Regions from separate parts of the Klebsiella sp. I138 genome, predicted to be linked through region 1. Evidence: predicted binding sites of a transcription regulator. Region 1 holds the regulator's gene; each other region holds the start of a gene.
What was found. Region 1 encodes CRP, which controls carbon source genes, mostly activating them, when cyclic AMP is high. Its sites were predicted from a motif close to ATGTGANNNNNNTCACAT; they were not measured.
Positions count from the first base shown of each region.

Region 1 (7,594 bases):
TGCGGATGCGCTGGACTACTATCGTCAGTGCAGCGCAATGCCACGACTCAGCGACATTACCAAACCGACGCTGATTATCCATGCGAAGGACGATCCTTTTATGGATCACCACTCGATCCCGCCGCAGGCTCAGCTGCCGGCAAACGTCGAGTATCAGTTGACGGAACATGGCGGGCACGTCGGGTTCGTCGGTGGTACGCTGCGCAAGCCGGAAATGTGGCTGGAAAGACGCATCCCGGACTGGTTAACCCGTTGGTTGGGAGCACAAAAATGATTATTCCCTGGCACGATCTGGATCCCGAAACGCTGGATAATCTGATCGAAAGCTTTGTGTTGCGCGAAGGCACAGATTATGGTGAACATGAACGCTCGCTGGCGGATAAAGTCGCCGACGTCAAACAACAATTGAAAAGCGGAGAAGCCGTGCTGGTGTGGTCAGAACTACACGAGACGGTCAACATCATGCCCCGCAAGCAGTTTCACGGCTAAGGCGGCGCCACACCATCGTTTAATCTGGGAGTTGTTATGTCTGCCAAACATCCGGTGATTGCCGTCACGGGCTCCAGCGGCGCGGGAACCACGACCACCAGCCTCGCCTTTCGTAAAATCTTCGCACAGCTAAACCTGCGTGCCGCGGAAGTGGAAGGCGACAGCTTTCATCGCTATACCCGCCCGGAAATGGACATGGCAATCCGCAAAGCGCGAGATCAGGGGAAGCACATCAGCTACTTTGGTCCGGAAGCGAACGACTTCGGCCTGCTGGAAAATACCTTCCTTGAGTACGGACGAAACGGTAGCGGCCAGTCGCGCAAATATTTGCACACCTATGACGAGGCGGTGCCGTGGAACCAGGTACCGGGCACGTTCACACCGTGGCAACCGCTACCGGAGCCGACCGATGTCCTGTTTTATGAAGGGCTGCACGGCGGGGTTGTCACGCCTCAGTATGACGTTGCGCAGAATGTCGACCTGCTGGTCGGGGTCGTGCCCATCGTCAACCTGGAGTGGATTCAGAAGCTGACCCGCGATACCAGCGAACGGGGGCATTCACGTGAAGCGGTGATGGACTCCGTGGTCCGTTCGATGGAGGACTATATCAACTTCATTACGCCACAGTTTTCACGCACGCATATCAACTTCCAGCGCGTTCCCACCGTCGATACCTCCAACCCGTTTGCGGCGAAAGGCATTCCGTCTCTGGATGAAAGTTTTGTGGTGATTCACTTCCGCAACCTGCGGGATATCGATTTCCCCTGGCTGCTCGCGATGCTACAGGGCTCGTTTATCTCACATATCAATACGCTGGTAGTGCCGGGCGGGAAAATGGGGCTGGCGATGGAACTCATTATGACGCCGCTGGTAGAGCGCCTGATGGAAGGCAAAGCGATTTAAATGGCCGGGCGGCGCGACAAAACGGTGTAAGCCCGGTAAGCATCGCGCCACCGGGCATCTGGTATTACGCTTCCACCACTTCAAATGTATGAGTGATGTTCACCGCTTTTTGCAGCATCAGCGCTACCGAGCAGTATTTCTCCGCCGACAGTTCTACCGCACGCGAGACCGCCGCATCTTTCAGCTCTTTGCCAGTCACGATAAAATGCATATTGATATGGGTAAACAGGCGCGGCGCCTCTTCCCGGCGTTCCGACGTCAACTTCACTTCGCAGTTGGTCACGTTGTGGCGACCTTTTTGCAAAATAGACACGACATCGATCGCACTGCATCCACCCGCCGCCATCAGCACCATTTCCATCGGGCTTGGCGCTTTATCCCCGGAGTTGCCATCCATCAAAATCTGATGACCCGATGCGGACTCTCCAATGAAGGTTAACCCCTCAACCCATTTCACACGAGCTTGCATAAAATTTAACTCCAAGGTTGCAATTTTCCTGACAGATTACGCGCACATAACAATTCTCGCAACGGAAGGCGACCTGCATCATGCTGAAGCGAGACACCAGGAGACATGCGGCAAAAGCTATGCTAAAACAGTCAGGATGCTACAGTATTACATTGATGTACTGCATGTATGCAGAGGAGTTCACATTACAGGCTGAAGAAAAATCACCAGCCGTTTCCCAGGCATAGGGAAACAATACGATTGCATGCCCGGATGCCGTGTTGTGTCGGCACCCGGAGATAGCTTATAACAGAGGATAACCGCGCATGGTGCTTGGCAAACCGCAAACAGACCCTACCCTCGAATGGTTCTTGTCTCATTGCCACATTCATAAGTACCCATCTAAAAGCACGCTGATCCACCAGGGTGAAAAAGCAGAAACGTTGTACTACATCGTCAAAGGCTCTGTGGCTGTGCTCATCAAGGATGAAGAAGGGAAAGAGATGATCCTCTCCTACCTCAACCAGGGCGATTTCATCGGTGAATTAGGCTTGTTTGAAGAAGGCCAGGAGCGTAGCGCCTGGGTACGTGCGAAAACCGCATGTGAAGTGGCCGAAATCTCCTACAAAAAATTCCGTCAGCTTATCCAGGTCAACCCGGACATCCTGATGCGTCTGTCGTCGCAGATGGCTCGTCGTCTGCAGGTAACCTCAGAAAAAGTGGGTAACCTTGCCTTCCTCGACGTCACCGGGCGTATCGCTCAGACGTTGCTGAATCTGGCAAAACAGCCAGACGCGATGACCCATCCTGATGGTATGCAGATTAAAATTACCCGTCAGGAAATTGGTCAGATCGTGGGTTGCTCCCGCGAAACCGTTGGCCGTATCCTGAAGATGCTGGAAGATCAGAACCTGATCTCTGCACACGGTAAAACTATCGTCGTCTACGGTACGCGTTAAGTCGATAAAACGGCGTATTGCACCCGCAATACGCCGTTTTTGTTTCCCCATTATGTGGCGCAGGCTGATTTACCACCCGGAAGTCAACTATGCACTGCGGCAAACGCTGGTGTTGTGTTTGCCTGTCGCAATCGGTCTCTTCCTCGGTCATCTACAGCAAGGCCTGCTGTTCTCGTTAGTGCCTGCCTGTTGTAACGTCGCTGGCCTCGATACACCTCACAAACGCTTTTTTAAGCGATTGATCGTTGGCGGTTCGTTATTTGCCGGCAGCAGCCTGGTCGTCCAGCTTCTGCTCCAGCAGGATATCCCGCTGCCTCTGATTCTCAGTGGCCTGGCGCTGCTGCTTGGCGTCACGGCGGAAATCAGCTCCCTGCACGCCAGGCTGCTGCCCGCATCGTTAATTGCCGCGATCTTTACCCTGAGCCTTGCCGGGAACATGCCCGTCTGGGAGCCACTGCTGATCTACGCTCTCGGGACCTTGTGGTATGGCCTGTTTAACTGGTTTTGGTTTTGGCTCTGGCGCGAACAGCCGCTGCGTGAATCGCTGAGCCTGCTCTATCGGGAGCTGGCTAACTACTGCGAAGCGAAATACAGCCTGCTGACGCAGCATATCGATCCGGCCACTTCGCTGCCGCCGCTGCTCACGCGCCAGCAAAAGGTGGTGGACCTGATAACCCAATGCTACCAGCAGATGCATATGCTGGCGGCGAACCAGCGCAACGACCACAAACGTCTGTTGCGGGCCTTTCAGGTGGCGCTGGATTTACAGGAACATATTTCCGTCAGCCTGCATCAACCCGAAGAAGTGCAAAAGCTGGTAGAGCGCAGCCACGCGGAGGCGGTGATCCGCTGGAACGCGCAAACCGTAGCTGCCCGCCTGCGGGTGCTGGCCGATGACATTCTGTACCACCGCTATCCGCAACGCTTTCATATGGATAAGCAAATCGGTGCGCTGGAGAAAATTGCCTGGCAGCATCCTGACAACCCGGTCGGACAATTCTGCGCCTGGCACTTTAGTCGAATAGCCCGGGTTTTGCGTACCCAGCGCCCGCTCTATGCCCGCAACCTGATGGCAGATAAAGAACGTCGCCTGCCGCTGCTGCCTGCGCTGAAGAACTATCTCTCATTGAAATCACCGGCATTACGCAACGCCGCCCGCATCTGCGTGATGCTATCGGCAGCCAGTCTGATGGGTAGCGCCCTGAATCTGCCCAAGCCCTACTGGATCCTGATGACGGTGCTGTTCGTGACCCAAAACGGCTACGGCGCGACGCGAGTACGTATCGTCCACCGGGCGGCAGGAACCCTTGCCGGTCTGGCCATCGCCGGACTGGCGCTGCACTTTCATGTCCCGGAGGGCTATACGCTCACCGCGATGCTGCTCGTCACGCTGATGAGCTACCTGATTATTCGCAAGCATTACGGCTGGGCGATGGTCGGCTTTACCGTAACGGCGGTGTATACCCTGCAGCTTCTGACGCTAAACGGCGAGCAGTATATTGTCGCCAGGCTCATCGATACGCTTATCGGCTGCCTTATCGCGTTTGGCGGCATGGTCTGGCTATGGCCGCAATGGCAAAGCGGGCTGCTGCGTAAAAACGCCCACGATGCGCTGGAAGCGGACCAGGAGGCCATCAGACTCATTCTCAGCGACGATCATCAGGCCCCGGCGCTGGCCTACCGCCGCATGCGTGTTAATCAGGCGCATAACTCACTGTATAACTCGCTGAATCAGGCCATGCAGGAGCCCGGTTTTAACTCACATTATCTTGACGATATGAAGCTCTGGGTCACCCACAGTCAGTTTATTGTTGAACATATCAATGCGATGACCACGCTTGCCCGTGAGCATACGATGCTGACGCCGGAGCTGGCCCGACGCTATCTGGAATCTTGTGAGATTGCGCTCCAGCGCTGCCAGCAGCGGCTGGATACCGATGGTCCGGGCAGCACTGGCGATGTGAATATTATGGAGTCGCAGGATGTAGAAGTGAGCCGTGGCCCGTTGAGTACGATGGAACAGCATTTGCAGCGGATCCTCGATCATCTGAACACCATGCACACCATCTCCTCGGTGGCATGGCGTCAGCGCCCGCATCACGGCATCTGGCTACGCGCGATTAAGCGCTAAGTACCTGCTGTACCGCCTGTGCAAAGCGGGCCATCCCTTCGGCAATATCCTTCTCGTCGATAACTAAAGAAGGTACAAAGCGCATAACATCCGGTCCGGCATTAAGCACCATCACGCCCGCATCTGCCGCGGCATACAGGAAATCACGCGCCCGGCCGTGATGCTGTGGCTTAAGCTCAGCGCCAATCAACAGACCCATCCCACGGATATCACTGAACAGGTCAAACTGCGCATCAATCTGCTGGAGGTACTGCACAAACAGCTCACGCTTCGCGTTCACACCGTTCAGCACGTCCGGCGTATTAATCAGGTCAAATGCCGCCCCGGCCACGGCACAGGCCAGCGGGTTGCCGCCGTAGGTTGAACCATGGGAACCGGCGTGGAATGCGCTGGCAATATCGTGGGTAGTCAGTACGGCGCTGATCGGGAAGCCACCACCCAGCGCTTTAGCGCTGGTGAGAATGTCCGGCGTTACGCCGTAGTGCATATAAGCAAACAGCGACCCGGTTCGTCCCATGCCGCACTGGACTTCATCAAACACCAGCAGCGCCTGATGCTCATCGCACAGTTCACGCAGCCCCTTCAGGAACTCTGGCGTTGCCGCCATCACCCCACCTTCTCCCTGAATCGGCTCGACCACTACCGCGCAGGTATGATCGTCCATCACCGCCTTGACCGCATGCAGGTCGTTAAACGGTACGTGGATAATATCTGCCGGCTTCGGACCGAAACCATCAGAGTATTTTGGCTGTCCGCCCACGGAAACCGTAAACAGCGAACGGCCATGGAAGGCATTATGGAAGGCGATGATTTTGGTCTTATACGGGCTGCGACGGGTAATCGTGTAGTGACGTGCCAGTTTGAACGCCGTTTCGTTCGCTTCCGTGCCGGAGTTCATAAACACCACGCGTTCGGCGAAGGTGGCATCCACCAGCTTACGACCCAGGCTCAGCGCCGGCTCGTTGGTAAAGACGTTACTGGTGTGCCAGAGGGTTTCACCCTGCTTATGCAGTGCCGCGACCAGAGCCGGATGACAATGACCTAACGCCGTCACCGCAATCCCGCCGGCGAAATCAACGTACTCTTTGCCCTGCTGATCCCATACGCGGCTACCTTTCCCCTTTACCGGGATGAATTCTGCCGGTGCATAAATCGGCAGAATAACTTCATCGAATGTGGCGCGGGTAATTACCGGTTGCTCAGTTGCCATGTCATGCCATCCTTCTTCGTTACGCAGTCATTATTTTGATAATCTAATCACAAAATATGCATAAAAAATCAGTCAATGGCAACTACAAATCACCGATTGAGGAAGTTTGCCAGCAGCCGATGCCCCTGCTCGCTGAGAATACTCTCCGGGTGGAACTGTACTCCTTCGAGATCCCACTCCCGATGGCGAATCCCCATAATCTCACCGCTTTCGCTGCGGGCCGTCACTTCAAAGCAGTCGGGGAGCGTCGCGGGGTCGATCAGCAGAGAGTGGTAGCGGGTAACGGTCAGCGGATTATTCAGCCCCTGGAAGACCCCCTGCCCGTTATGCTGGATGGGTGAAGTCTTGCCATGCATCACTTTAGCCGCCCGCACGATAGTCGCCCCAAACACCTGGGCAATGGCCTGGTGACCCAGACACACTCCCAATAGCGGAACCTGACCGGCATAATGCGCAATCACCGCCAGCGAGATGCCTGACTCATTAGGCGTACAGGGTCCAGGGGAGATAACGATTTTCTGCGGCGCCAGCGCCGCTATCTCCTGGAGCGTCAACTCATCATTACGCCTGACCAGCACCTCAGCTCCTAGTTCGCAGAAATACTGGTACAAATTCCAGGTGAAAGAATCATAGTTGTCGATAAGCAGGATCATAGCGGCTCCGGAAAGAACAAAACCGGGCTATTCTACTCAGATTCTCACGCTTCGCTTACCACTTTGCGAAAGATCCGCTCCAGGGGTTCAGGATCGCCCATCGCCCCCAGTTGATTGGCCTGGCTCCAGGCATCGGGGTCGATACCGCGCCAGTCGAGCACAAAGCCTGCGTGAAGGGCCAGCTGTTCAAAGAAAATCCGCTGAGCCAGGCCGCTGCCGAGGCGAAACGGGTGCAGGACGTTGATTTCTCCGTAGTACCAGCTTATACGCGTGACGAATGCCTCTCGGCTAATTCCGCTGAGATAGCGCTCTTCCTCCAGCGCCTGCATCAGCGTATTGCCCTCTTTCTCAATCCGCGCAAAGTGGCAGAAAGGCGTGTCTCCCTGATAAATATCGACTTCTCTGAATTGTCCCGCCCAGTCAAAGATATCCTGGTAGAGCTGATGGTGAATAAAACAGAGATAGGGTAGCCCGCGACCGCGCGGCCCCAGCGGCAGCGTCGCTGCACGCAGGGAAGTGATTTCCCAGGCGGTTTGCTCCAGACGCTGCGCCTGACGAATGCCAAGGCGGTTACGCATCACATTGAGCGCAGGATAGAGGTAAGGGTCGCGATCGTCGCCATATTTACTGCTCATGGCGCCTCCTGAGCTCGGCAAGACGCGCCAGCGCCCGTTCGGCGGTTAACGTAACCAGCGGGATCTCAGCGCCTTCCAGGCGACGGCTGGCCTGAAAATTGGCATTGCGGGTCTGTTCCCAGAGTTGGGATTTTTGCTTGTCAGTGAGTGAACGCATGGTCGCCTC
Region 1 is NZ_CP180447.1:4,595,566-4,603,159, reverse strand. It holds gene ACMYSK_RS21420 (hydrolase) at 1-274, shown strand, start outside; gene ACMYSK_RS21415 (YheU family protein) at 271-489, shown strand; gene ACMYSK_RS21410 (phosphoribulokinase) at 526-1,392, shown strand; gene ACMYSK_RS21405 (OsmC family protein) at 1,457-1,861, opposite strand; gene crp (cAMP-activated global transcriptional regulator CRP) at 2,167-2,799, shown strand; gene ACMYSK_RS21395 (YccS/YhfK family putative transporter) at 2,852-4,930, shown strand; gene argD (bifunctional acetylornithine/succinyldiaminopimelate transaminase) at 4,920-6,140, opposite strand; gene pabA (aminodeoxychorismate synthase component 2) at 6,230-6,793, opposite strand; gene ACMYSK_RS21380 (putative adenosine monophosphate-protein transferase Fic) at 6,838-7,428, opposite strand; gene ACMYSK_RS21375 (YhfG family protein) at 7,418-7,585, opposite strand.

Region 2 (7,594 bases), 1.3 Mb from region 1:
CTTCCAGGGACACCCGGAAGCGAGCCCAGGCCCGCACGATGCCGCGCCGTTGTTCGACCATTTTATTGCGTTAATTGAGCAGTACCGCCAGTCCGCGAAATAATCAGGAGAAAAAAGCCATGCCAAAACGTACAGACATAAAAAGCATCCTGATTCTTGGCGCTGGCCCGATCGTTATCGGCCAGGCTTGTGAATTTGACTACTCTGGCGCCCAGGCCTGTAAGGCCCTGCGTGAAGAAGGCTACCGCGTCATTCTGGTGAACTCGAACCCGGCCACCATCATGACCGACCCTGAAATGGCCGATGCGACCTACATTGAGCCTATCCACTGGGAAGTCGTGCGCAAAATCATCGAAAAAGAGCGCCCGGATGCCGTACTGCCAACTATGGGTGGCCAGACGGCGCTGAACTGTGCGCTGGAGCTGGAACGTCAGGGCGTGCTGGCCGAGTTTGGTGTCACTATGATCGGCGCCACCGCCGACGCAATTGATAAAGCGGAAGACCGTCGTCGCTTCGATGTGGCGATGAAGAAAATCGGTCTGGATACCGCCCGTTCCGGTATTGCCCACACGATGGAAGAAGCGCTGGCGGTTGCCGCTGACGTGGGCTACCCGTGTATTATCCGTCCCTCCTTCACCATGGGCGGCACCGGCGGCGGTATTGCTTACAACCGCGAAGAGTTTGAAGAAATTTGTACCCGCGGGCTGGATCTCTCTCCAACCAACGAGCTGCTGATTGATGAATCGCTGATCGGCTGGAAAGAGTACGAAATGGAAGTGGTACGCGATAAGAACGATAACTGCATCATCGTCTGCTCCATCGAAAACTTCGACGCCATGGGTATTCACACCGGCGACTCCATCACCGTTGCACCGGCGCAAACCCTGACCGATAAAGAATACCAGGTGATGCGTAACGCTTCGATGGCGGTACTGCGTGAAATCGGCGTGGAAACCGGCGGTTCCAACGTACAGTTCTCTGTGAACCCGAAAGACGGTCGTCTGATTGTTATCGAAATGAACCCGCGTGTATCACGCTCTTCCGCGCTGGCGTCTAAAGCAACCGGGTTCCCGATTGCCAAAGTGGCGGCAAAACTGGCGGTGGGTTACACCCTGGATGAGCTGATGAACGACATCACCGGCGGTCGTACGCCGGCCTCGTTCGAACCGTCCATCGACTACGTCGTGACCAAGATCCCACGCTTTAACTTTGAAAAATTTGTTGGCGCGAATGACCGCCTGACGACACAGATGAAATCTGTTGGCGAAGTGATGGCAATTGGCCGCACCCAACAGGAATCGCTGCAGAAAGCGCTGCGCGGCCTGGAAGTGGGCGCAACCGGCTTTGACCCGAAAGTCAGCCTGGATGACCCGGAAGCGCTGACCAAAATTCGCCGCGAGCTGAAAGATGCTGGCGCCGAGCGTATCTGGTATATCGCCGACGCATTCCGCGCGGGCTTGTCGATTGACGGCGTCTTCAACCTGACCAACATCGATCGCTGGTTCCTGGTACAGATTGAAGAACTGGTGCGCCTGGAAGAGAAAGTGGAAGAGATGGGCATCAACGGCCTTGATGCTGACTTCCTGCGGATGCTTAAGCGTAAAGGCTTTGCCGATGCACGTCTGGCAAAACTGGCGGGCGTTCGTGAAGCGGAAATTCGCAAGCTGCGCGACCAGTACAACCTGCACCCGGTCTACAAACGCGTCGATACCTGTGCGGCGGAATTCTCGACGGATACCGCTTACATGTACTCAACCTATGAAGACGAGTGTGAAGCCAATCCGTCGGTTGACCGCGATAAAATTATGGTCCTTGGCGGCGGTCCGAACCGTATTGGCCAGGGTATCGAATTCGACTACTGCTGCGTGCATGCCTCGCTGGCGCTGCGCGAAGATGGTTACGAGACCATTATGGTTAACTGTAACCCGGAAACGGTGTCTACCGACTACGACACGTCCGACCGCCTGTACTTTGAGCCGGTCACCCTGGAAGACGTACTGGAAATCGTCCGTATCGAGAAGCCGAAGGGCGTTATCGTTCAGTACGGTGGCCAGACCCCGCTGAAGCTGGCGCGTGCGCTGGAAGCCGCAGGCGTACCGGTTATCGGTACCAGCCCGGATGCAATTGACCGCGCGGAAGACCGCGAACGTTTCCAGCAGGCGGTTGACCGTCTGAAGCTGAAACAACCGGCCAACGCCACCGTCACCGCCATTGAGATGGCCGTTGAAAAGGCGAAAGAGATTGGCTACCCGCTGGTGGTACGTCCGTCCTACGTCCTTGGTGGTCGGGCAATGGAAATCGTTTACGACGAAGCTGACCTGAAGCGGTATTTCCAGACTGCGGTCAGCGTCTCTAACGATGCGCCGGTTCTGCTGGACCGCTTCCTTGACGACGCGGTAGAAGTCGACGTTGACGCTATCTGCGACGGCGAAATGGTGCTGATTGGTGGCATCATGGAGCACATCGAGCAGGCGGGCGTGCACTCCGGCGACTCCGCATGTTCTCTGCCGGCCTACACCCTGAGCCAGGAAATTCAGGATGTGATGCGCGAGCAGGTGCAGAAGCTGGCCTTCGAACTGCAGGTCCGTGGCCTGATGAACGTCCAGTTCGCGGTGAAAAACAACGAAGTCTATCTGATTGAAGTGAACCCGCGTGCGGCACGTACCGTCCCGTTCGTCTCTAAAGCCACCGGTGTCCCGCTGGCCAAAGTAGCAGCGCGCGTGATGGCTGGCCAGACTCTGGCACAGCAGGGCGTGACCAAAGAGATTATTCCGCCGTACTACTCGGTGAAAGAAGTGGTCCTGCCGTTCAACAAATTCCCGGGCGTTGACCCGCTGTTAGGGCCAGAAATGCGCTCTACCGGTGAAGTCATGGGCGTAGGACGTACCTTCGCGGAAGCGTTCGCGAAAGCGCAGCTGGGCAGCAGCTCAACCATGAAAAAACAGGGCCGCGCGCTGCTCTCCGTTCGCGAAGGCGACAAAGAGCGTGTGGTTGACCTGGCGGCGAAACTGCTGAAGTTCGGTTTCGAACTGGATGCCACCCACGGCACCGCGATTGTGCTGGGTGAAGCCGGTATCAACCCGCGTCTGGTGAACAAGGTGCATGAAGGTCGTCCGCACATTCAGGACCGTATCAAGAATGGCGAATACACCTACATCATCAACACCACCGAAGGTCGTCAGGCGATTGAAGACTCCAAGCTGATTCGCCGCAGCGCCCTGCAGTACAAAGTGCATTACGACACCACCCTGAACGGCGGTTTCGCGACGGCAATGGCGCTGAACGCCAACGCTATCGAGAAGGTGACCTCGGTGCAGGAAATGCATGCGCAAATTAAAAAATAAGCCGTCCCGCTAAAGCCGGGTCACGGAACAACAAGGGCTGACGCGAAATCGTCGGCCCTTTTTTTATCCAGGCCATCTTCGGAGAGTTCTGCTTTTAACTGCCCGCCAGGTGAGGCTAACTATAGTTAGCATCATAACGATATCAATTGACGGAAAGACAGGAGGATACAATGCGGAACAAAATTCTGATGGCATCCGCGCTGGCGGCGACGGCAATATTGTTTGTGGCGGGGTGTTCATCGAACCAGTCGCTGAAAACGACCGATGGCAAAACGATCGTGACTGATGGCAAGCCGCAGGTAGATGATGACACCGGTATGGTGTCTTACAAAAATGCGGAAACCGGCCGGACTGAACAGATCAATCGCGATCAGGTGAAGTCAATGGACGAGCTGGATAATTAAAGGCAGTCCAGGGCCCCGCGAAGGATCTCGTGGGGCCGGCTACGGCAGGGTGTTACAGCAGAGCGTTATCTATCTTCACGATAATTTTGCGCAGCGGTGCGCCGGCATCCATGGCGCCCATTGGGCGGTGCAGTTCACCCGGAAACAAAATTGCCAGCTCTTCCGGATGCAGATGAATCAGCGTTTCGCTGCTAATTTCCTCGCAAAAACCAATATCATGGGCTTCCTTGAACGGCCCGTCGGCAACGATTGGCAGGCCCTTGTTGCCGGCGCCGATAATTTCAACGCCCGCCAGCACAATATGAATATCAATATACTGACGATGAAATTCCGGGCGCTGCTCCGTCAGCGGGCGCGTCTGACCTTCGACAACGGTAAAAAACAGGTTATCGCCATCGACCGTATATTTTCCCGGCGGTAGCGCGTGAGGGTCCTGCTGGGCAACGGCCTGCAGCGCTTTTTTAATCACCGCCGGATAGAATGCATTTTTTGCGGCGGCGCTTAAGGTATCGATAATCATGCCGGAACTCCCTGTGCTGGTTGAGGCTGAAGTAATGTGAGCGAGTGCGCCACGATGGTTGCCACGTCGGGAGCGATATCAACGGCCACGATATCGCGTTCGCTGGCGTCCGGCGTTTCCAGGGCCGCAAACTGGCTTCGCAGCAGCGCTTCCGGCATAAAGTGGCCCTTGCGCGCCTGCATCCGTTGCAAAATACAGTCGTAGTCGCCGGTCAGCCACAGGAAGCGTAAATGGGGGTTGCCCTCGCGCAGCTGGTTGCGGTAGCGCTTTTTCAACGCCGAGCACACCAGCACGCCGGATTCGTTTTTCTGCCCGAGGCTAAAAATCACATCGCCAATACGTTCCAGCCACGGCTGGCGATCGTTATCATCCAGCGGCTGACTGGCGGCCATTTTGAGGATGTTCTGCCGTGGATGAAGATCGTCACCGTCGATAAACTTTGCGCCAAGCGCCTGGGCCAGCGCCTGACCGACGGTCGTCTTGCCGGTGCCCGATACGCCCATCAAAATAATGCATTGCCCTGCCATAGTGTGCTCCTTAATCAGACGGCAACCAGCATGCCGCCGTCGACGAACAACAGGTGACCGTTAACGAAATCGGACGCTTTGGACGAGAGGAATACCGCCGCCCCGACCAGCTCTTGCGGATCGCCCCAGCGGTTGGCAGGCGTACGTTTGCACAGCCAGTCGGTGAAGGCGCGATCGTCCACCAGAGCCTGGGTCATGGCGGTTTTAAAGTAGCCCGGCGCGATACCGTTGACCTGAATGTTATAGCGCGCCAGCTCGACGCACATACCGCGAGTCAACATTTTGACCGCGCCTTTGGCGGCGGCGTAGGGCGTAATTGTGTCGCGTCCCAGCTCGCTCTGCATGGAACAGATATTGACGATTTTTCCGCACTGACGGTTCACCATGCGTTTGGCTACGGCCTGAGAGACAAGAAATACCGCGGTCTGGTTAACGGAAATAACGTCATTCCATTCCTGTACCGGAAATTCAGTAAACGGATGGCGGCGCTGAATACCCGCATTGTTAAATAACACATCAATAGTGCCGATTTCTTCTTCGATTTTAGCAATGGCATTTTCGACGGCGTCGGCATCGGTAACATTAAATACGGCCGAATGGGCAATCGCGCCTTCATCACGTAATTTCATGACCGCATCATCTGCTCGGGACGCTGAAATATCGTTGATAATAATTTCTGCGCCATATTGTGCAAGGCCCTGCGCCATGACAAAACCAATGCCTTGTCCCGCGCCAGTAATTAAAATACGTTTGCCTTGTAAGCTGAAAAGATCTTTCATCTTGATATCCTGATTAACGGCTGAATATAAATGATGTTGTGCGTGTTCAAATGACCTGCGCCAATAACGCCTACTGGGACAGGTTGTTAATTCCTGACAGGCAAACAACATGACCCGCAGCAACCTGTGCTCTATCTCACGTATTTTTGCCGGGTAAATCTGTGATGGAGATCACTCAAAAGGGTGTTACGAAAAGGGGTTACGCTAAACGTGAAGCCGGGTGGAAATTACCGCTGCTCAAGGGGTTAACAGCGGAAGGGTTCGATTCTCTTTTTCTTCAGCGGCAGGCATAATGGCCTGATGCCGTGGATGTATTCGACAGGTCAATAGATGAAAGCACAACGCATTACGCTCAATGATATTGCAGCGCTGGCCGGCGTAACGAAGATGACCGTCAGCCGCTATTTACGCACTCCGGACAAAGTGAAACCGGAGACGGCGGAGCGTATCGCCAGCGTGATTGCAGAAATTGGCTACGAGCCCGATCCCGATAACCCGGCGATGACCAGCGTCGTCGTTCCACGCATTGGCGTGCTTATTCCTTCTTTTCATAATCAAATCTTCGCCGACCTGTTGGCCGGAATTGAGTCAGTGACCGCCGCCCATGGCTATCAGACGCTGGTGGTTAACTACGATTACGACCGCCAGCGTGAAGAAGAGCAGATTGCCGCCGTGCTGGCCTTTCATGTCAAAGGATTGCTGCTGACCGAGTCGGTCCATACCCTGCGGGCGGATAAATACCTTAATGCGGCCAAAATACCCATCGCTGAAGTGATGGGGCTGGCGGAGAACCCCGGGCGTATCAATGTCGGTTTTGATAACTTCAAAGCCGGTTTTGACATGACCAATATGCTGCTGGCGAGCGGCAAACGGCACATTATCTATTTCGGTTCGATGTCTGATGTGCGCGACGAGCAGCGCTACGCCGGCTATTGCCAGGCGATGGAGAATGCAGGACTGGCGACCGGGCGTATTGCGCCAAATAAGGTGTCATCGGTGTCGATCGGTACCGGCATGATGAACCTGGCGCGGCAGATGTATGCCACCATGGACGGCATTCTATGCACTAATGACGACCTGGCAGTCGGCGTGTTACAGGAGTGCCTCGCATCGGGTATCGCCGTACCGCAGGAGCTGGCGATCGCGGGTTTTCATGGCCTGGAGATTGGCCAGATTATCACGCCGCGCCTGGCCAGCGTCCTGACTCCGCGCTATGAAATGGGGAAGGTCGCCACTGAGATTTTGATTAAGAAAATCAAAGGGCTGCCAACCATTGAAAAAGTTGATCTGCACTATCGCCTGTCGATGGGCGAAACCATTTAACCGCTCTCTGAGCGGCGGCGCGGCGGTGTTAGCAAAACGTTAACGTCGCCTCGAACGACCCCTCGCCATACATGGGTTTTGTCTTAGCGATCACGGACACGGTAACAGCATTTTTTAACACGATTCAGCGTGATGTAGATCGCAAAACGCCCCGCTAAAAAACCGTTTGATAGTGGCTACTGTCGTAATAAACCGTCAAACAGGTGATCTGATGAAGAGTACTATTACCCGCGCCGTTCTTTTAGTGGCCCCCGTTATCGATGCTTTGCAGGAACAGCTGGCGGCCGACTTCCCGCTGCTGCGTCTGTACGAGCAGGACGATCCCATCGGATTTTTACGCGAGCAGGGGGAGAACATCGCCGCCGTCGTTACCCGAGGGGATATCGGGGTGCAGAACAGCGTCCTGGAACTGCTGCCGCATGTGGGTCTGATTGCCATTTTCGGCGTTGGTACCGATGCGGTGGATTTAGAGTATGTTCGTTCCCGGCGGATTCAGGTTTCAATTACCTCCGGCGTGTTGACCAACGACGTTGCGGACCTGGCGATGGGGCTGCTGCTGAGCGGTTCACGTAATCTGTGCCAGGGCGATCGTTTTGTACGAGAAGGCCGCTGGGAGAAAGGGGGGATGCCACTGGCCACCCAGGTGAGCGGTAAACGTATCGGTCTGCTGGGAATGGGAAACATTGGCCAGGCTATT
Region 2 is NZ_CP180447.1:3,310,958-3,318,551, reverse strand. It holds gene carA (glutamine-hydrolyzing carbamoyl-phosphate synthase small subunit) at 1-103, shown strand, start outside; gene carB (carbamoyl-phosphate synthase large subunit) at 120-3,344, shown strand; gene ACMYSK_RS15430 (YgdI/YgdR family lipoprotein) at 3,515-3,748, shown strand; gene ACMYSK_RS15425 (YhcH/YjgK/YiaL family protein) at 3,801-4,268, opposite strand; gene ACMYSK_RS15420 (gluconokinase) at 4,265-4,795, opposite strand; gene idnO (gluconate 5-dehydrogenase) at 4,810-5,574, opposite strand; gene ACMYSK_RS15410 (LacI family DNA-binding transcriptional regulator) at 5,905-6,897, shown strand; gene ACMYSK_RS15405 (2-hydroxyacid dehydrogenase) at 7,109-7,594, shown strand, end outside.
Region 2: a site for CRP is predicted at 5,734-5,751, ahead of idnO (gluconate 5-dehydrogenase). Genes of this name have one in related genera too.

Region 3 (7,594 bases), 710 kb from region 1:
ACCACTGGATAGAGGTGCGAAAAGAGTTGAAGCCGGTTTGCTTCATTAATGCCACATCTTGGGGGTAGCGATGATAGGTGTCGCATACGGTCTGCGGCCCTGTTTGCTGATAAAACCGTTCCGGCTGCTCGGCAAACCAGCTATCCCAGATAGAACGGTGTCGCTTGTGGGTTGTGCCTTCCGTTTGCGGGCCGGATGCCGCCGCGCCCCAAAAAAATCCTTCCGGAAACTGGTACCGGGTCATAACGCCTCCTGTCAGTGAAAAAATGCCGCACCCAGCGGGCGCGGCTAATCAGAACTACTCTGCAACCACTTCAATCGAACGGATAAACATGTATCCCCAGTCTCCGGCAAATTTACCGAAGTCGATACGATTGTCTCCGGCCTTCAGATCAACCGGCACCAGCAGCTGCTGGCCTTTCTCATCGGTCTGCGGGAACTCCACCGGAATCGGCGCACCGCCGTTGACGATAAACGAGTTTTTCTTCCCGCCCCACTTGCCGTTAAACGTCACCCGCAGCAGGTATTTTCCGGCCCAGGGAGCCTGCACCTGCCAGCTGACCTTATCGCCGTCGTTGGCAAAAGGCCCAAGGAAACCGTCATCGCCAATCGCCAACGGATCTTTTTCGCTTTTAGCCGCGGCAATCGCGGCCTGCGAAAGGCCAACCACGCCGCCGTCAAAGCGACAGTAATCAGCCGGTGCTTTCCCTGCCGCCTCCTTCACCAGAACTTTCACATTTTTGCGGCTTTGCAGCAGACCGTCATCGACGGTAAAGCTCAGCGTGTACTCACCTGGAGAGGTAAACCAGGCGCGGGTTTGCGCGCGGTCCGCCGCACAAAAATGCGCCTGCGCCTGGCCGTTATTGCTCCAGCTGACCTTCACCTGACCGTCCGGAAGCGCATCGTCGCTCCAGCTCGCGATTAACGGCACCCCGAGATCCTGAGTGGTGGTCAATGTCTCCGCGAGCGTAATCACCGGCGGCTGGTTTTTCTGGGTATGCGTAACGCGTATAACGTTCGAAGGCGCGGAGCTGCCGCTCTCATTTTTGGCAATCGCCCGGTAATAGTAGGTTTTATTCAGCTGCAGGCTACGATAGTCATCGCGGAACAGAGTCATTGATGCCGGATCCCACTCGTTAACTCCGTCGGAAATATCACGCCCCACTGTGGTCCATGGCCCTTTCGCCGACGTTGCTCGCTCAACGTCATAAGCCCGTCCCACCGCCGCCCCCATCCAGTTGATGGCAAACGGCGAGGTTGTCTCACGTAGCGTTGGCGCATCTGGCTTCGGTAAAGCCGGGGCCTTCTCTTTTCCGTCCATCTGGGCGGCGGCCGTGCGCACCAAGTTAACGACGTCCATCTCCTGGTTCGCTTTGCCTTCCACCGGGAAGCCTGGCAGATGGTAGCTGTAATGCCCGGTAGACTCTTTATGCCAGTAGAATCCCCCGTCGTGACGATGACCTCTGAAGCCCCAGATCAGGCCACCTGCCGCCTGCGCGCCGTTAACCTCGGTATGCACGATGGACTGCATAATGGCGTTGAGCTGCTTCGCATCAAGCAAACCAAACTCCCCCACCATGTAGACTTTCCGGCCACCGGTTGCAGTCAGGTCTGCCTTCACCTGTTGCGGATGGTTGTTGTCCGCATTGGTGTAGTAGTGGTTACTGACGATATCCACGTTAGGATCGTTCAACGCAAAGGCGTTGATTTTTTTATAGGTTCCGTCAACCACCAACTGATGCGGCGCCCACTTTTTAATCCAGGCGGCGGTCTGTTCCAGGAACGCGGCAGTGGTATCCTCCAGCTCATTGCCGGTTTCCCAGGCCATGATCGCTTTCTCATCGTAATACGCACGGCCGGTCACGCTATTCGTACGGGTGATCACCTGGCGAATGACGTCAAGGTAGGCCTTATAGGTTTTGCTATCGGTACGATAAAAGTCTTCCGGCTTTTCATGGTAAAACGCCGCCAGCTGCTCGCGGCCGCCCCACCACCACCAGTGGTCAATAAAGGGCAGAATCAGGCGCAGCCCCTGTTTATCCGCCTCGGCAATCATATTGTCGTAGACTCGCATGGCCTTTTCGTTCAGGCGTGGCATACCTTCCGCCGTCGCGGGAGCCAGGATATGCGTTTCACGACCGCAGGCTTGATCAAACTCCTGCTGCACGGACAGGACATAGACACGCTGGGCTTTAGCACCGGTTTTCACCATCGCTTCAATCCAGTTAGCCTGCTCTTCTGCCGTTGGCCATTTGAAATATTGCCCCCAGCCGCGCGGGTCGGCTTTACATGGACCGCGCGCATCATCTTCGATACGGTGCAGTTCCGGGGCGTGGATCCCCGCGAAGCGGAAGACCTTATCGCCATCCATCAATGTCGCGCCGTCGCGGGTAATAAAGTGTTCAAAGTGAGAACGTTCTGCCGCCATCGCGCCGGCGCAGCCCAGCGCCGAAAGCAGAGCCACTAACACTATTTTTTTCACCGGTTTAATCATTGCCATCGCTCCTTAGAACCACACTTCGGCCTGCACACCGAAGTTCAGCGTGTCGGTGCCGCCGCTACGGGAGTAGCTACCTGCGGAAATGGTGTTGGTGCTCCAGTCGTAGTTTCCATCCAGCGCATCGGAGACGCCTTTATCCCATTTCGCGTAGGTGACAAAAACGCGCAGCTGCGGGCGTGCCCAAAAGCCGGAGTCAAAGGTCAGAGTCGGTGCCACGGTCACTTTTGTCAGGCCACCCTTGCCTTTCCCGTCCACCCCTTTGTAGTTTTTATCGTCGAGGTATTCGTAGCCCAGCTCATACTGCATGGCGAAGTTTTTGGTGATCTGCTGATATGGACGGATCCCGGCCACCCAGCTGGTACGGCCCCATCCGTTGCTATCATCGGTCCACCACCGGTAGTTTTTGTCTTTCTGGTAGTAGGCAAAGGTCGAAATTTCCCAGTCGCCCATCGATGCGAGGTTATCCAGCACCACGCGCCAGGACTGCGTATCGTCGAGGTTCGCCCAGCCCCAGCCGTTTTTACCCAGCGAATCCCCTGCGGCCAGGCCGCGCCCGTACTGGAATACCGCACGAGAGTAGCCGCCGGTCAGGCCGTAAAAACCGTCAAAGTTGTAGACGCCGGTGACGCCATACCCTTTTTCCGCCGAGGTCGGGTGGTTTTCATTGCGATTCATATGATGGCCAATCAGTTCCAGGTCAAAGCCGCTGCCCGCAATCTTCTTGAACCACAGGTTGAGTGAGTAGTCATCCGGGTAGCCCTGGTCGCCTTTATCCACCGGATAAGCCTTAGTTTCGTCGGTGGGAGAGAAGGCATAAACCCCGGCATCAAAGCGGGCGAAACCCAGATCCATATTGTCGAAGCCGCCGCCGGTACCGTTGTACTGAATGTACTCCCAGTCAAACTGGTGGCTGGAGGTGTTGGAGCTGCTGTAGCGCTTACCGGCCCAGAAGGTCATCTGTGGAGCAAAATCAAGATTTGTCAGCTCGGCAAAACCTTCACGAAACTGCACATCGTGACCGTCGTCATCCTGGCAGTTCCAGTCGGAGGTACATTTTGACTGGTGGGTAATGTTGGCCTGGATGCGGGAAACAACCCCGGTATCCGAGGTCAGCGTTACCGTCGGGATCAGTTCGATCTTGGTGTCGTCTTCGTTCCCCAATCGCCATCTTCCGTCCGGCATCAGGCCGACGGAGTCGGCGCGGTTGCCATCGCTATTGGCGAGGATCCCCGAGCGGATGTAGCCGTGCAGCGCAAAATCATATTTAGGATCGGCGCTGGCGCAGTCACTTATTACCGCAAGGGCGAGTAAAGACAGAGGTATTGAATAATTCAGCCTTATCATTTTTTATCCTTGGTTATTTTTATTAACACAGCCCAGAGAACGACTGGAAATTTACGGATCAAAAACGGAAATGTACATCCATAAACGGAAAGCGCTTTCCGTTATTGCCGGACTGGTTCACATAATTTGTTATAACCAGGGAAAATTCGTGATTTAGTTCACATAAAAAAAGGATATAAAAAAGCCCGCGTTTCGCGGGCCTGGCGTTGAGGAGGAAAGTCTAGCGTTCGGCATCGGCCAGCTGGCGTTCATAGACCTTGAAGAACGGACGATAGAGCATCCAGGAGTTGAAAATCGCAAACAGGCTCATACACAAATTTTTCCAGCTGCCGTTGGCCGACCAGGCGGCACCGAGCGGAGATGGCATGGACCACGGTAGCATCGCCACCGCGCGATCCAGAATGCCGAGCTGCGTTAAATACCATGCAATACAGGCATTTATAAGTGGCACAAAAATAAACGGCAGCAGAAAAACCGGATTCATGATGATAGGAAAGCCAAACAATATCGGCTCATTAATATTAAACAGCGACGGTAACAGACCGATTTTCCCCACGCTTTTCAGCTGCCGGGATCGGCTGCGCATCGCCATAAAGACCAGCGGTAAAGTCGAGCCAATCCCGCCAATCAACAGGTAAAAATCCCAGAACCCTTGCAGATAAATATGGGGCAACGCCTGCGAACCTGCGGCCAGCGCCTGTTGGTTTTCAAACAGATAGGTCATCCAGAACGGGTTCATTATCCCGGTGATAATCAAGGCGCCATGAATGCCGACAAACCACAGCAGGTTACAGATAAACAAAGAGATGAGTACGGCTGTCAGAGTATCGGAAGCAATCACCAGCGGCCTGACCGCTTCGCTGATCAGCTCCGGTAGAATTCGCCCGGTACTTTGCAGTAGCACGGCATTGATGAGGCTGATTGATATCATCACAAACAGCAGCGGTATCAGCAGCTGGAAACCGTTGCGGGTCATAACCGGCACCTCTTCCGGCAGACGAATGCACCACCCTTTCTTGTAAAAAAATCGTATTATTTCGATGGAATAAACGCTCGATATGAGCGCGGTAAAAATTCCCATCCCGCCGAGGAAAATATTGGTTACGCCATTATCCCGAAAGCCAATAAACAGCAGAAACGCCAGGCAGCCGGTTAATCCGCAGAGCCTTTCCGGCAGTCGGTACTGTTTCGCCAGGCTGGCGCTGGCGCCGAAGGCGACAATTAATGCCACCAGGCCAATAGTTAGCTCAAAGGTCGGTAGCAGTATTGGCCGCAACAGCAGGTAGAACTGCCCGAACGCAGTGGCGTCATTAATGGAAACGGGCGGAAACAAAACGGGTACCAGCAGACTCCCCACAATCACGAACGGCATCGCCAGAGCAAAACTGTCGCGCATCGCCGTAATGTGATGATTGCGCGTCAGAACGTTGGCCAGCGGTGCCAGGCGCTGCTCGATGATGTCAACGGCAACATTCATCAACGGATTGTTCATGTTCCTACCTTATGAAATGGTTTGATTGCCAGGATGATCGCGCACTCCCACTCAAAGTAAAAGCCCGCCTTAGGTGATCATTGTCACAATTAATAAATCCACAAACGGAAAGCGCTTTCCGTTAAGTATCCGTTATGACTATAGTCCGCACATCCAACTCACCAGGAGCGGTATATGAAAAAGATAATGTTGTGCTGTTCAGCGGGTATGTCCACCAGCCTGCTGATGAAGAAAATGATCGCCGAAGCGGAGCAACGTGGCCTCCCCGTCGAGATCAATGCCTTTGGCGTCGCCGAATTTGCCGATCAGGTCGGAAAATATCAGGTCGTGCTGCTTGGCCCACAGGTGAAATACATGCAGAAGGATCTGCAACAACAGGCCGATAAATACGGGATCCGCGTTGAACCCATCAACATGATGGATTACGGCATGCAGAAAGGCGGCGCCGTACTGGATTTTGCGATCTCTCTGATTGATAACAAAAACTAAGGAAAGATCATGAGCACTCTGTACGCTAAATTGATCGCCGTCATCGAACAAAAAATTACCCCGATGGCTGGCGCTATCGGCCAGCAAAAATACGTCACCTCGATCCGCGACGGTTTTATCACCGCGCTGCCGTTTATGATCGTCGGCTCTTTCCTGCTGGTCTTTATCTTCCCGCCGTTTTCACCCGATACCAGTTGGGGATTTGCCCACGCCTGGCTGCAATTCTCTCTTGACCACCGCGATGCGCTGATGCTGCCTTTTCACTTCAGCATGGGGGTCATGACTTTGTTTATTGCCGTCGGGATCGCCGCCAGTCTGGCAAAGCACCATAACCTGGATTCGCTGACCGCAGGTATGCTCTCGCTGATGTCATTCCTGCTGGTTGCGGCACCGCTAAAGGACGGGCAAATCTCGACGGCCTACTTCTCAGGCCAGGGGATCTTTACCGCCATTCTGGTGGCGATTTATTCCACCGAACTGTATGCCTTTCTCAAGCGGCACAACATAACCATCCGCCTGCCTCCTGAAGTCCCGGCCGGCGTTGCCCGATCGTTTGAGATTCTGATCCCGGTGCTGGCAATCGTGCTGACCCTGCACCCGCTCAACCTGTTTATCGAAGCTCAACTGGGGATGATCATTCCAGAAGCGATCATGTCGCTGGTGAAACCACTGGTTGCCGCCTCCGATACGCTACCGGCGATTCTGCTGTCGGTGCTGGTGTGCCAGGTATTGTGGTTTGCCGGGATCCACGGGGCGCTGATCGTGACCGGAATTATGAATCCGTTCTGGATGGCCAACCTGTCAATTAACCAGGCTGCCATGGCCGCCGGTACGGCGATCCCCCACATTTACGTCCAGGGCTTCTGGGATCACTATCTGTTGATTGGCGGCGTGGGCTCGACATTGCCGCTGGCCTTGATGTTGTTACGCAGTAAAGCGGTACATCTGCGCACCATCGGGCGGATGGGCGTTGTCCCGGGCGTGTTTAACATCAACGAACCCATCCTGTTCGGCGCACCGATCATTATGAATCCGCTGTTCTTCCTGCCATTCGTGCTGGTGCCGATGGTTAACGCCACCCTCGCCTGGTTTGCGCTGAAGCTGGATCTGGTCAGCCGCGTGGTATCGATGACGCCGTGGACCACTCCGGCTCCCGTCGGCGCCTCGTGGGCGGCAAACTGGAGCTTTAGCCCGGTGATCATGTGTCTGATTTGTATGGCAACCGCAATGGTGATGTACATGCCGTTCCTGAAAGCCTACGAAAAGCAGCTGCTGCTGCAGGAACACGACAACGCGGCTGCGCAGGCAGACGGCGCTATCCGTACCGCTTAATTCATCCCATTTTGAGGTTTGCTATGGAATTAGAAGAACAGGTTATGGGCATTATCATCAACGCCGGGCAAGCTCGTAGCCTGTGTTACGAAGCGCTGAGCTGTGCCAAAGAGGGCGATTTTGCTGGCGCCGATGAGAAAATGAAAGAAGCGGCGCATTTCTCCCGTGAAGCGCATCTTGTCCAGACCCGGCTTATCGAGGCCGACGAGGGCGAAGGGAAGACCAAAATGACGCTGGTCATGGTCCATGCCCAGGATCATCTGATGACGTCCATTCTGGCGAAAGAGCTGATCGCTGAACTGATTGCGGTCTACCGTTCACGCCCGCTGCACGCATAACTCTCCCTCACCTTGCTGCGTAAGCGCGTGGCAAGGTGAGAGAAAAACCTTCGAGGACATCATGCTACATCTTGGTTTAGATATCGGCGGCACCAAAAT
Region 3 is NZ_CP180447.1:5,303,294-5,310,887, reverse strand. It holds gene ACMYSK_RS24860 (glycoside hydrolase family 1 protein) at 1-244, opposite strand, end outside; gene ACMYSK_RS24855 (CBM35 domain-containing protein) at 299-2,494, opposite strand; gene ACMYSK_RS24850 (maltoporin) at 2,507-3,844, opposite strand; gene ACMYSK_RS24845 (PTS sugar transporter subunit IIC) at 4,065-5,336, opposite strand; gene ACMYSK_RS24840 (PTS sugar transporter subunit IIB) at 5,511-5,825, shown strand; gene ACMYSK_RS24835 (PTS sugar transporter subunit IIC) at 5,835-7,157, shown strand; gene ACMYSK_RS24830 (PTS lactose/cellobiose transporter subunit IIA) at 7,181-7,495, shown strand; gene ACMYSK_RS24825 (ROK family protein) at 7,557-7,594, shown strand, end outside.
Region 3: a site for CRP is predicted at 5,408-5,425, ahead of ACMYSK_RS24840 (PTS sugar transporter subunit IIB). Genes of this name have one in related genera too.

Region 4 (7,594 bases), 2.6 Mb from region 1:
AAAGCCGGGCGTGAGCCTTCGCTTGAGGACCTTACCAGCCAGCAAACTGAAGTTGAGCTGCGTATGCCCTCGCTGTTGCCGGACGACTTTATCCCGGATGTGAATACTCGCCTCTCATTCTACAAGCGAATTGCCAGCGCGAAGAATGAGCACGATCTGGACGAGATTAAAGTTGAGCTGATTGACCGCTTCGGCCCGCTGCCGGATGCGGCAAGAAACCTCCTCGATATCGCCCGCTTGCGCCAGCAGGCGCAGAAGCTGGGGATCCGTAAGCTGGAAGGGAATGATAAAGGCGGCGTGATTGAGTTTAATGAAAAGAACAACGTCAATCCGGTGTGGCTGATTGGCCTGTTGCAAAAACAGCCTCAGCATTTCCGTCTGGACGGCCCGACGCGCCTGAAGTTTATGCAGGAGCTTGGCGATCGTAAAACCCGTATGGAATGGGTTCGCCAGTTTATGCGTCAGTTAGAAGAGAACGCCGCCGCATAATCGCGGCACGGATACGGTGCCAGCCACCGTATCCGTGTCCGTCAGGTTTTGCCGCCGACACATTCGGTAAACTTTACAAATATTTTGCAATTCACCAGGGTTTCCCCACAGACACTCGCGCGATAATCCTCGTCTGTTTCCTCATAAAAAATAACCACTTATTTATTATGACTATTTTCAAATCGCGTTTCTCTCTGTGGCTGACAATGGCGGCCATTGCGGCCGTGCTGTCGCTTCCTGCTCGCGCCAACACCTGGCCCTTACCGCCTCCCGGCAGCCGCGTCATCGGGCAAAATCAGTTTCACGTCGTACAGAACAACGGCGGTTCACTGGAGGCTATCGCTAAAAAATACAATGTCGGCTTTCTGGCATTGCTTCAGGCGAACCCCGGGGTCGATCCTTACGTTCCGCGTGCCGGCAGCGTACTGACTATTCCGCTCCAGATGCTGCTGCCGGAAGCTCCGCGCGAAGGTCTGGTGATTAACCTCGCCGAGCTACGTCTGTACTATTATCCGCCGGGTAAAAGTGAGGTCACCGTCTACCCGATTGGCATCGGTCAGTTGGGTGGAGACACGCTCACACCAACGATGATCACCACCGTTTCCGACAAACGTGCGAACCCAACCTGGACGCCAACGGCCAATATTCGCGCGCGGTATAAAGCGATGGGGATCGAACTCCCTGGCGTGGTACCTGCCGGGCCGGATAACCCAATGGGTCACCACGCCATTCGCCTCGCGGCCTACGGCGGGGTCTATCTACTGCATGGCACCAATGCCGATTTTGGCATCGGTATGCGCGTGAGCTCCGGCTGTATCCGCCTGCGTGACGATGACATCAAAACCCTGTTTAACACCATTACCCCAGGGACTAAAGTCAATATTATCAACACCCCGATTAAAGCCTCCGTTGAACCGGACGGAACGCGTCTGGTGGAAATTCATCAGCCGTTGTCCAAACATTTGAATGACGATCCGCAGACATTGCCGATAGTACTGAACAGCGAGATGGCGGCATTTAAGCAGGCATCGCTGACCGACCAGGCGGTGATGAATCATGCGACAGAAATGCGTTCAGGTATGCCGGTTGATGTTACCCGTCATCACAATGCTGACGAACACTCATTGTAAGCGCTTGCTGGCATGAATAAAAAAACCGCCCTTTGAGGCGGTTTTTTATTGGACGTACACAAACAGGGTAAAGCGATGGTACACGCTTCGCGGTTTCATTAAGGGGTGAAAACCGCGTCACGCTTGTGGCAAAACAGGGAATAGCATACTGCTTACTGCTCGCGTCCTGATAAATGGGTCAGGTCGCGCTTTGTCAGTGGCATGACAGGGGTAAAACGAAACTTATTTGTAGATAACCGCGGTACCGTGCAGGGTGTTCGGACCCGTTACCGAAGTGATACGGAAGGAGCTGGCGCCCATTTCTTCCGCTTTCTGTGCCAGCTGGTCTTCCAGAGAGCCCAGGTTTGTCCCGGCGGAGGCAGAAACGGTACCGATTTTATGCTGGCCTGCTGGAGTGGACTGCACTTCAACAGCGGCAAAACTTGCGAAAGAAAGAGAGCTCAGGACGGCGGCAAGCGTCAGTGTTTTGATGTTTTTCATGATTATTATACCTATGCAGATGATTTTTTTAGTAGGGTCGCAAGAATTAACTTAACGATCGATAGGTAAATAATAATGTGACCTATATCACACGTCAATGAATTTTTATAACGATCGTTTATTTATTTATAAACAACTTAAAATTCATACATATATGAATTATTTATTTTTGCGGGTTCAGCGCTGGAAGGTTGTAAGGTTTATTTTTATAATGTCGCTTCAACAAACCAACATAGGTACAGCGGCATCATGACAACTGACGTTCAAAGTTGCACAAAAAAAAGCCGTGGCCGACCCAAAGTGTTCGACAAGGAAGCGGCGCTGGATAAGGCCATGGCACTTTTCTGGCAGCACGGCTACGAGGCAACTTCTCTTGCCGATTTGGTGGAGGCGACCGGCGCAAAAGCACCGACGCTGTACGCTGAGTTCGTCAATAAAGAAGGATTATTTCGCGCGGTTCTGGATCGCTATATTTCACGTTTTGCAGCCCGACACGAAACGCTGCTGTTTGCCGAGGATAAATCCGTCGATCAGGCTCTGCGGGACTATTTCACCGCCATTGCCACCTGTTTTACCAGTAAAGATACGCCGGCAGGCTGCTTTATGATCAACACCTCGGCGGCGCTGGCGGCTTCGTCCACCGCTATCGCCAATACCATTAAGTCGCGCCACGCGATGCAGGAAAAAACGCTGACGCAGTTCCTGCAGCAGCGCCAGCTCCGCGGCGAGCTACCGGCAGACGGCGATGTACGACAGCTGGCCCAGTTTTTAAACTGCGTGCTGCAAGGTATGTCCATCAGCGCACGTGAAGGGGCCGACTTCACAAAACTGATGCAAATTGCCGATACCACTCTGCGGCTGTGGCCACAAATCCTCCAGCACTAACCCGCTTTTTACCCGGTGACGATCGCCACCGGGTTTTCGCCCTTCCTTCTGATTTAACCCCATCTTTATTAATGTTTTCACATTGTTACGTGTCAATTAAGTTGTAAATGATATTGATAACAATAATCACTACGTGCAAAATTCGCCTTTAAGTTTTTCTGCTTATTTCTACTTGTAACAATCGGTGCGCCCGCATCGAAATCTAAAAACAACATAATTGCAGTTAACTCATAAAAGGAATGCGAATGAACAAGCGTCTCTGGGTACTCAACCCACTGCTGCTGGCCACTGCCCTGCCCGTCCTTGGCGCGCAGGCGGATGAAGAAAACATTATCGTTAGCGCCAACCGTAACCACCGTACCGTCGCCGAAATGGCGCAAACGACCTGGGTTATCGAAGGTCAGGAGATAGAACAGCAGGTTCAGGGCGGGAAAGAATTTAAGGACGTTCTGGCCCAACTGATTCCGGGTATTGATGTGAGTAGCCAGGGACGCACCAACTACGGTATGAACATGCGCGGCCGGGCCATCGTGGTACTGATTGACGGCGTGCGCCTCAATTCATCCCGTACCGACAGCCGCCAGCTCGATTCCATAGACCCATTCAATATTGAACACATTGAAGTGATTTCTGGTGCCACCTCGCTGTACGGTGGCGGCAGTACCGGTGGCCTGATTAATATTGTGACCAAAAAAGGGCAGCAGGAACGTCAGGTTGACCTGGAATTAGGCGGTAAAAGCGGATTTGCCAACAGCAACGACCACGATGAGCGCGTAGCGGCAGCCGTGAGCGGCGGAACCGACCACGCCTCCGGGCGGTTATCGGTGGCTTATCAGCGCTTCGGCGGCTGGTACGATGGCAATAACGATGCCCTGATTCTTGATAATACCCAGACCGGCCTGCAGCACTCTGACCGCCTCGACGTCATGGGTACTGGCACTATCAATATTGACGAGAATCGCCAGCTGCAGCTGGTGACGCAATATTATAAAAGCCAGGGCGATGATTACGGCCTGTATCTGGGCAAAAATATGTCCGCCGTCACCGGGAACGGTAAAGCCTACACCACCGACGGACTGGATTCAGACCGCGTTCCCGGCACCGAACGTCACCTGATTAGCCTGCAATACTCCGATGCCGACTTTTATGGCCAGAACCTGGTCAGCCAGATCTATTATCGCGATGAATCGCTGACTTTTTATCCCTTCCCGACGCTCTCCAAAGGCCAGGTTAGCAGCTTCTCTTCATCCAAACAGGATACCGATCAGTACGGGGCGAAAATTACCCTCAACAGCCAACCGCTTGACGGCTGGGATCTCACCTGGGGACTGGATGCCGACCACGAGACGTTTAACGCCAACCAGATGTTCTTCGATCTTGGCACCTCGATGGCTTCAGGCGGCCTGCACAATGACGCGATTTATACGACGGGACGCTATCCGGGCTACAGCATCACGAACCTGGCGCCATTTTTACAAACCAGTTATGACCTGAATGATATCTTCACCCTGAGCGGCGGCGTGCGCTACCAGTGGACAGAAAACCGGGTGGATGATTTCGTCGGCTACGCCCAACAGCAGGACGTTGCCAACGGCAAGGTCAGCTCAGCCGATGCTATCCCTGGTGGCAAAACTGACTATGATAACTTCCTGTTTAATGCCGGGATTGTCGCCCACCTCACCGACCGCCAGCAGACCTGGTTTAACTTTTCGCAGGGCGTCGAGCTGCCGGATCCGGGGAAATACTACGGTATCGGCAAATACGGCGCGGCGGTCAACGGTAACTATCCGCTGCTGTCGAGCGTCAACGTAGGCGATTCGCCGCTGCAGGGGATCAAAGTCAACTCCTACGAGCTGGGCTGGCGTTACACCGGCGATAACCTGCGTACCCAGCTGGCAGCTTATTATTCAACCTCGGACAAAACCATCGTTGTGAACCGCACCGATATGACTATCGATGTGCAATCTGACAAGCGCCGTATTTACGGCGTGGAAGGGGCAGTGGATTACTTCTTCCCGGAAAGTGACTGGAGCACCGGTGCGAACTTCAACGTGCTTAAATCCCAGGTGAAAAGTGACGGCAGCTGGCAGAAATGGGATGTGACCCTCGCTTCACCGTCAAAAGCCACCGCCTGGGTCGGCTGGGCGCCGGATCCGTGGTCACTGCGCGTGCAGACTCAGCAGGTGTTCGACCTGAGCGATGCCAGTGGGAATAAGCTCGACGGCTATAACACCGTCGACTTTATCGGCAGCTATGCGCTCCCGGTGGGTAAACTGACCTTCAGCATTGAGAACCTGCTGAACGAAGACTACGTCACCATCTGGGGACAGCGCGCTCCGCTGCTTTACAGCCCGACCTACGGCAGCAGTTCACTGTATGAATACAAAGGACGTGGTCGTACCTTCGGCCTGAACTATGCCGTGAGCTTCTGATAAAAAAGCCCCTCAGCCAGAGTGGATGAGGGGCTAATAAACATTGACGCTTATTACGCTTTGTTGCTCAGGACCAGCTGGCCGTTGCTATCCAGCGGTATTTGCGTACCAGGATCGTGTTCCATTCGGATTTTGCCCTGCTGCCCGCCGATTTTATAAGTCACATCGTAGCCCAGCATTTTATCCGACTTGTCGTACACCGTTTTGCAACGCTGCTGCGTGGTGGTGTAGGTATCCCCTTCCTGCATCGCCCCCTGAACCTGATTGCCGGCATAACCGCCGCCCAGCGCACCCACCACGGTAGCTACGCTGCGACCACGACCGCCGCCAAACTGATGGCCAATGACCCCACCGGCAACGGCGCCGAGGACGGAGCCGGCGATGCGGTTTTCATCCTGCACCGGGCGACGATGGGTTACGGTGACGTTACGGCATTCCTGACGCGGGGTTTTTACCGTCTCTTTTATCGGTGTGCTGGACACCACTTGCGCATATTGCGGGCCACGATCGAGCACGTTCAGACCAGCGACAGCTGCAACGCCCAGCGCGGCAGCCACGCCAATCCCTATACCCGCCAACATTGATTTATTCACGGGGTATCCTCCCTTGTTGCTGATAATTCAATTTTGCGATCGACCCGGGGACCTTGCAAATCAGAAAGCGGATGAAAAATGCGGCAGTAAGCGGCAAACCGAGCGGATTCAGAGGAATCTGAGACGTTATAGCGAACAAAGCAGGAGGATATTCTGGAAATAACCCGGCGCATCGACGCTTCGCCGGGTAACAGGTCCGGACAGGCCAGGAGGCCTGCCCGGACACTGATGATTCAGGACATTAGTGCAGCTTAAGACGAGGACGAATGATACGGTTGATTCGCCCGACCAGCATCATCAGACCGGTTTTGCAGTAGCCATGCAGCGCAATCTGGTGCATGCGGTACAGGGAGATGTAAACGAAACGCGCAATACGCCCTTCGACCATCATAGAACCCCGCATCAGGTTGCCCATCAGGCTACCCACGGTCGAATAGTTGGACAGCGATACCAGCGAGCCGTGATCTTTATAGACGTAGGATTTCAGCGGTTTGTCTTTCATCTGCGCCAGAATATTATTCAACGCACAGCTCGCCATCTGATGGGCGGCCTGGGCGCGCGGTGGCACAAATCCGCCTTCCGGACGTGCACAGGACGCGCAGTCGCCGATCGCATAAATATCCGGGTCGAGCGTCGTTTGCAGCGTGGGCTGAACCACCAACTGGTTAATGCGGTTAGTTTCCAGACCGCCAATCTCTTTCATAAAGTCAGGCGCTTTGATCCCCGCCGCCCAGACCATCAGATCGGCATCGATGAACTCGCCGTCTTTGGTGTGCAGACCGTTGGCATCGGCGCTGGTCACCATGGTTTTCGTCAGGACACGCACGCCAAGCTTCGTCAGCTCGCTGTGGGCGGCACCGGAAATACGCGGCGGCAGCGCAGGCAGAATACGCTCACCCGCTTCGACCAGGGTCACGTTCAGCGCTTCATTAGTCAGCCCTTTATAACCGTAGCTGTGCAGCTGTTTCACCGCATTATGCAGTTCAGCAGAGAGCTCAACGCCGGTCGCACCACCGCCAACAATAGCAATATTTACTTTGCCGCTGGCGCCCAGGTTGGCTGAATATTTCAGGAACAGGTTCAGCATTTCCTGGTGGAAACGGCGCGCCTGATGTGGGTTATCAAGGAAAATGCAGTTTTCTTTGACGCCTGGGGTATTAAAGTCGTTAGAGGTACTGCCCAGCGCCATCACCAGCGTGTCATACGGCAGCTTACGTTCCGCCACCAGCAGTTCACCCTTCTCGTCACGCAGTTCGGACAAGGTAATGGTTTTGGCTTCACGATTAATGTCGGCCACTGAACCCAGCTGGAACTGGAAACCGTGGTTACGGGCATGGGCCAGATAGCTCAGCGCATCCACACCTTCATCGAGCGAACCGGTAGCCACTTCATGCAGCAACGGTTTCCACAGATGGCTGTGATTACGATCCACCAGCGTGATTTTCGCTTTTTTGTTACGCCCCAGCTTTCTACCCAGCTGAGTAGCCAGTTCCAGTCCACCGGCACCGCCACCTACGATTACGATTTTTTTCAATGGTGTAGTCACGAGACCCCCTAAAAATATTAACCAATTGTTAATTAAAAG
Region 4 is NZ_CP180447.1:2,003,408-2,011,001, forward strand. It holds gene mfd (transcription-repair coupling factor) at 1-489, shown strand, start outside; gene ldtC (L,D-transpeptidase LdtC) at 657-1,619, shown strand; gene bhsA (multiple stress resistance protein BhsA) at 1,842-2,099, opposite strand; gene ACMYSK_RS09395 (TetR/AcrR family transcriptional regulator) at 2,349-2,984, shown strand; gene ACMYSK_RS09400 (TonB-dependent siderophore receptor) at 3,230-5,416, shown strand; gene ACMYSK_RS09405 (glycine zipper 2TM domain-containing protein) at 5,470-6,009, opposite strand; gene ACMYSK_RS09410 (NAD(P)/FAD-dependent oxidoreductase) at 6,251-7,555, opposite strand.
Region 4: a site for CRP is predicted at 2,175-2,192, ahead of bhsA (multiple stress resistance protein BhsA). Genes of this name have one in related genera too.